Regions from separate parts of the Streptomyces sp. NPDC039736 genome, predicted to be linked through region 1. Evidence: riboswitches for the same ligand, from Rfam matches in the RefSeq annotation. Region 1 holds a riboswitch; the other holds the start of a gene.
The links. Region 1 has a riboswitch for glycine ahead of gcvP (aminomethyl-transferring glycine dehydrogenase). Riboswitches for the same ligand answer to the same signal wherever they lie in the genome.

Region 1 (3,199 bases):
ACCCAGCCTGCGCGGAAAGCCGGTCGTGGTGGGCGGGATCGGGCCGCGCGGAGTGGTGGCCACCGCTTCGTACGAGGCGCGGCGCTTCGGTGTGCACTCGGCGATGCCGACGGCGCAGGCGCGCAGGCTCGCGCCGAACGCCGCGTACCTGGTGCCGCGCTTCGCCGTGTACCGCGCGGTGAGCGAGCAGGTGATGGAGCTGCTGGGGCGGCTGTCGCCGCTGGTGGAGCCGCTCAGCCTGGACGAGGCCTTCGTGGATCTGGAGGCCGGCGGAGCCGCCGACGACGAGGCGTCCGCGCGGGCGGTCGGGGAGTGGCTGCGGGCCGAGATCAGGAGGGTGACCGGGGTCAGCGGTTCCGTGGGGCTCGCGGGGTCCAAGATGCTGGCGAAGATCGCCTCGGAGGAGGCCAAGCCGGACGGGCTGCGGCTGATGGCGCCGGGGACCGAGCGCGAGCTGCTCGCGCCGATGCCGGTGCGGATCCTGCCGGGGGTCGGGCCCGCCACCGGCGACCATCTGCGGCGGGCCGGGATGACGACGGTCGCGCACTTGGCGGAGGCGGGCGAGGACGAGCTCGTACGGCTGCTGGGCAAGGCGCACGGGGCCTCGCTGCACCGGATGGCCCAGGGGCTCGACGACCGGCCCGTGGTGGCCGAGCGGGACGCGAAGTCCGTGTCGGTCGAGGACACCTTCGAGGTGGACCTGCACGACCGCGTACGGGTCCGCCTGGAGGTGGAGCGGCTCGCGGACCGGTGCGTGGAGCGGCTGCGGAGGGCGGGGCGGTCGGGGCGGACCGTGGTGCTCAAGGTGCGGAGATTCGATTTCTCGACGCTGACCAGGTCGGAGACCCTGCGGGGGCCGACGGACGATCCGGGGGTCGTGCGGGAGGCGGCGGCCCGGTTGCTGGAGGGGGTGGACACGACGGGGGGCGTGCGGCTGCTGGGGGTGGGGGTGACGGGGCTGGCGGACTTCACGCAGGAGGACCTGTTCGCGCAGGTGGCGGCGCGGGACGCGGAGGCGTCCGGGGCGGCTGTGGAGGTCGTGGCTCCGGAACCGGTCGAGGAACCCGCCGTGGAGGAGCCCGGCGAGCGGCGGTGGCTGGCCGGGCACGACGTGCGGCACGTGGAGTACGGGCCGGGGTGGGTGCAGGGGAGCGGGCTGGGGCGGGTGACGGTGCGGTTCGAGGAACCGGGGTCGGCGGGGCCGGGGCGGGTGCGGACGTTTCGGGTCGATGACCCGGATCTGGCGGCGGGGGAGCCGCTGCCGCTGGTGGGGTAGGGGCGGATGGTCATCGTTCGGGGCGGCGGCTCGCCCCGGGCCCGCGGACCTCGTCCCGGTGCCGTCCTCGCGGGGGCGCCCCTGTCATTGGGGGACGTGGAGGCCGTAGTGGTGGTAGAGCTGGAGTTCCTGTTCGGGGGAGAGGTGGCGGCCCACACCGAAGTCGGGGGCGTCGCGGATCAGGGACTTCTCGAAGGGGATGTGCAGGGTGTCGTCCTCCAGGCGGCTGGGCTCCAGGGGGACGAAGGCGTCGCGGGAGAAGAGACCCGTGCGCAGGGCCGCCCATTCCGGAGTGCCGGTGGCGTCGTCGAGGTAGACCTCGTCCACGGTTCCGATCTTCGTGCCGTTGCGGTCGAACGCCTTGCGGCCGATCAGGCTGCGCGGATCGATGTCGGTCTGCACGGTCCCTCCAACTGGTCGCAGCAGCTGCTGGGTGAATCCCCGTAAAACACTACGAAAGAACAGATTCCCGAGGCTGGCCACTTGAGGGATCGAACGATGAGTGCGCTGGTAGGCTGGCCGAGGCTGCTGACCCCGTGCGGGAGAGTCCTCCGAGTACGTGTCGGAGGCGCCGAAGGAGCAACTCCTCCCCGGAATCTCTCAGGCCCCTGTACCGCACGGACGAGGTCACTCTGGAAAGCAGGGCGGGTGGCGGGTCCGGCGCAGGCCGGTGCGTGGCCTTTCCTCACCGACGGTGAAAGTCGGGGCGCGGTTCTGTGGCGCTCCGGTGAAGCTCTCAGGTTGAGATGACAGAGGGGGAGGCCGTCCGGGTACCCGTGCCGTGGTGCCCCTCGCAGGTCGTGTCGGACCAGGAGGCCTTCCGCAGATGACCGCCAACCGTCGTATTCCGCTCGCAGAGCTCGAGCGTGGCATTCCCTTCGAGCAGCGTCACATCGGCCCCGATGGCGAAGCGCAGGCCAAGATGCTCGCGCAGGTCGGTTACGGGTCGCTCGACGAGCTGACCGCCGCCGCGGTGCCGGACGCCATCAAGAACGCCGAGGCGCTGGGACTCCCGGACGCGCGCACCGAGGCCGAGGTCCTGGCCGAGCTGCGCACCCTCGCCGACCGCAACCAGGTGCTCGCCCCGATGATCGGGCTCGGGTACTACGGGACCTTCACTCCGCCGGTCATCCTGCGCAACGTGATGGAGAACCCCGCCTGGTACACGGCGTACACCCCGTACCAGCCGGAGATCTCGCAGGGCCGGCTGGAGGCGCTGCTCAACTTCCAGACGATGGTCGCCGAGCTGACCGGGCTGCCGACCTCGGGCGCCTCGCTGCTCGACGAGGGCACCGCCGCGGCCGAGGCCATGTCGCTCGCGCGCCGCGTGGGCAAGGTCAAGAACGGTGTGTTCCTGGTCGATGCGGAAACGCTTCCGCAGACCATCGCCGTCCTCCGGACCCGCGCCGAGCCGACCGGTGTGGAGGTCGTCGTCGCCGACCTGAGCGAGGGCGTCCCGGCCGAGGCCGCCGAGCGCGGTGTGTTCGGCGTGCTGCTCCAGTACCCCGGCGCCTCCGGCGTGGTGCGGGACATCAAGCCGGTGATCGACGCCGCGCACGAGCTCGGGGCGATCGTCACCGTCGCCGCCGACCTGCTGGCGCTGACGCTGCTGACGTCGCCGGGCGAGCTGGGCGCGGACATCGCGGTGGGCACCACGCAGCGCTTCGGCGTGCCGATGGGCTTCGGCGGTCCGCACGCCGGGTTCATGGCCGTACGCGAGAAGTTCGCGCGCAGCCTGCCGGGCCGCCTCGTGGGCGTGTCCGTGGACGCCGACGGCAACAAGGCGTACCGGCTGGCGCTCCAGACGCGTGAGCAGCACATCCGCCGTGAGAAGGCGACGAGCAACATCTGCACGGCGCAGGTCCTGCTGGCCGTGATGGCCGGGATGTACGCGGTGTACCACGGGCCCGAGGGGCTCAAGGG
Region 2 (3,199 bases), on a different contig from region 1:
CGGGGCGCCCCGCCCGGCGGGAGGCGCCCCGGAACGCTACTTCTGGCGCTTGTAGAAGGGGAGCGCGACGACCTCGTACGGCTCGTGCGTACCCCGGATGTCGACACCGACGCCCGCCGTGCCCGGCGCCGCGAAGGCCGCGTCGACGTACGCCATGGCGATCGGCCTGCCCAGGGTGGGGGACGGGGCGCCGGAGGTGACCTCGCCGATGACCTCGCCGTCCGCGACGACCTGGTAGCCGGAGCGCGGGACGCGGCGGCCCTCGGCGATCAGGCCGACCAGCTTGCGCGGCGGAGCGGTCTCGGCGCGCTCGGCGGCCGCCTCCAGGGACGTACGGCCGACGAAGTCGCCCTCCTTCTCGAACTTGACGACCCGGCCGAGGCCCGCGTCGAAGGGGGTGAGCCGCGTGGTCAGCTCGTTGCCGTACAGCGGCATGCCCGCCTCCAGGCGCAGCGTGTCGCGGCAGGACAGGCCGCACGGGACGAGGCCGACGCCCGCGCCCGCCTCGGTCAGCGCCCGCCACAGGGCCTCCGCGTGCCGCGGCTCGACGAACAGCTCGAAGCCGTCCTCGCCGGTGTAGCCGGTGCGGGCGATCAGCGCCGGGACCCCGGCGACGGTGCCGGGCAGGCCCGCGTAGTACTTCAGGCCGTCCAGGTCGGCGTCCGTGACGGACTTCAGGATGCCGGGGGACTCCGGGCCCTGGACCGCGATCAGGGCGTACGCCTCGCGGTCGTCGCGGACCTCCGCGTCGAAGCCCTCGGCGCGGGCGGTCAGGGCGTCCAGGACGACCTGGGCGTTTCCGGCGTTGGCGACGACCATGTACTCGGTCTCGCCCAGGCGGTAGACGATCAGGTCGTCGACGATGCCGCCGTCCTCCTGGCAGATCATCGTGTACCGGGCGCGGCCGAGGCCCACGGTGCCGATGTTGCCGACGAGGGCGAAGTCCAGGAGGTCCACGGCCTGCGGGCCGGTGACCGTGATCTCCCCCATGTGGGAGAGGTCGAAGAGGCCGGCCCGGGTGCGCACGGCGTTGTGCTCGTCGCGCTCGGAGGCGTACCGCAGCGGCATGTCCCAGCCCGCGAAGTCGGTCATCGTCGCGCCGAGCGAGCGATGCAGGGCATCGAGGGCGGTGTGGCGGGGGGCGGTGCTCATGACGGAAGGACTCCCAGGGCATGACGACGGGGACGGTCCTCCCCATCTGTCATCGGAACCTGAGAGGTTCGCCGTCGCGACACGCGCGTGCGGCTTGCACCTTGGGTGGGGCCGCCCGGTGGGGGGACCCGCTTTTCAGATCTGCCTCGCCCGCGCGGTACGGGGCCTGAGAGATTCAAGGGAGGAGCTTGCTCCTTCGGCGTCCCGCGGCACTGGTGCCGAGGACTCTCCCGCGCGGATTCATACGGCCTTTGTGAAGTTGGGGGTGCACAGGGGACGCCTGGCGCGCACATCATTGCACGGCCCTCCCGGTCAGCAAATCGCTTGTCCCGCATTACCTTTTCTTTACACTTCTTGGGCAAGGGTGAGGGCATACCCGAGGGGGAGCGGTGAGGACGTTGCAGCAGCCCAGTGCATGCGTTACGACGACAGGTCCGCGGATCGCGGCGGCCGTGGGGGCGGTGGGGCCCGTGCCCACCGTGGTCGTACGCGATCTGCGGGAACGCGAGGGGCGCAGTCCGCGGCGGCTGATGTTCGCCCGGGGGGACGTGGTCGTGGTGTCCGGGCTGCCCGGCAGCGGCAAGTCCACGCTGATGGGGCGGGCCGCCACGGGGGTGCGGACCATCGACTCCCAGGACGTGCGCGAGCGCTGGGACGCGAAGGCGCCGCGTCTGCTGCCCTACGCCCTCTACCGGCCCCTCGTCCGGGTGGCGCACTACGCCGGGCTGCGCCGTGCGCTGCGCTCCGGGGAGTCCGTCGTCGTGCACGACTGCGGTACGCAGGCGTGGGTGCGCCGGTGGCTGGCGCGCGAGGCCCGCAGGCGCGGGCGCGGGCTGCGGCTGATCCTGCTCGACGTGTCCCCCGAAGTGGCCAGGGACGGCCAGCGGGAGCGCGGACGCGGAGTCTCCGGTTACGCCTTCGCCCGGCACCGCAGGGCCGTCGGCGCCCTGGTCGGGGACGCGGAGCAGGGGCGGCTGCCGGCCGGGTGCGCCTCGGCGGTCCTGCTGGACCGGGACGCGGCGGGGGCGCTCAGGGAGATCGGCTTCGAGGTGGAGTAGGGGCCGGGGCCCCGGGTGCCCGCCGCCGGCGGGGTGCGCCGGCGGCGGGCGGCGGGACTACTCCGGGGAACGGGCGGCCGAGGTCTTGGACCACACCTTGGCCGCCAGGTCGATGGAAGCGTGCTGCACGGTTCCCAGGGCCTGGCGCGCCGCGCTCCAGTCGCCGGTCGCGACGGCCTTGGCGAACGCCTTGAGGCCGTCCTCCAGCGCGGTCGGGGCGGCGGCGGCCGACGGGCCCGGGTCGACGGCCGTGGACGGCGTGCGCGTGTCCTCCGGGGCCGGCGCGGTGGCGGAGCCCGCATCCGGGTCGGCCGGCCGGAGCAGGGACAGCCGGGCGCCGGCCGACGTCGGCTCCGGGTCGTGGGCCAGCACGGCGGACGCCGTGTCGGCCAGGGTGTCCGCCAGCTCGGCCTCGAACCGGGTGCGGGCCGCCGTCCGGTCCGCGGCGGAGGCGAAGGCCAGGTCGATGACGGCCTCGGTGAGGGCGTCCAGGTCCGGTTCGGCCTGCCGGACGGGCGCGGAGGCCGCCGGGAGCCGGCCGTCGGTGGCGGTGGTGGCGGCGGCCGCACCGGCGGTGCCGAGGATCAGCGCCCCGCAGAGCGAGGTGGAGAGGGCGAGGGCGGCAGTCCTGTTCGGTGCCATGACGGCGGGATTCCTTCCGGAGGGGAGAGCATGGGCGGGGCGACCTGTCCGGGGGCAGCCGGTGGAGCGGGGCGGCCGGTCGTCCCTGTCCGCCACCCTTGAACGGATCGGCACGCTCCGCAACACGAGAGGCACGGAACGTGGCCATTCGGGTGCACGCCGCGGACCCGGAGCGGCCCGGCGATAGGCTCGGGCCCAGCGCGGGGGCGGTCGGCAGGCGAGAAGGGGACGGTCCGTGGACATACCGGAGACGACGGGGCAGTACGGGGTGCCGGAGCAGCCGGGCCCGTACGGCGGCACTCCTTACGGCGCCCCGGGTGGGGCGGGTCTCCCCGGCGGTGACCCTT

Region 2: linked by a shared signal. The riboswitch ahead of gcvT (glycine cleavage system aminomethyltransferase GcvT) and the one ahead of gcvP (aminomethyl-transferring glycine dehydrogenase) in region 1 are both predicted to bind glycine.

What each region holds. Positions count from the first base shown of each region.
Region 1 is NZ_JBVIUQ010000013.1:180,960-184,158, reverse strand. Features, by position in the region: gene ACZ56L_RS31880 (DNA polymerase IV) at 1-1,276, shown strand, start outside; gene ACZ56L_RS31875 (PRC-barrel domain-containing protein) at 1,361-1,678, opposite strand; glycine riboswitch at 1,806-1,902, shown strand; gene gcvP (aminomethyl-transferring glycine dehydrogenase) at 2,103-3,199, shown strand, end outside.
Region 2 is NZ_JBVIUQ010000010.1:290,659-293,857, reverse strand. Features, by position in the region: gene gcvT (glycine cleavage system aminomethyltransferase GcvT) at 37-1,152, opposite strand; glycine riboswitch at 1,189-1,297, opposite strand; glycine riboswitch at 1,298-1,395, opposite strand; gene ACZ56L_RS28890 (AAA family ATPase) at 1,551-2,210, shown strand; gene ACZ56L_RS28885 (hypothetical protein) at 2,268-2,852, opposite strand.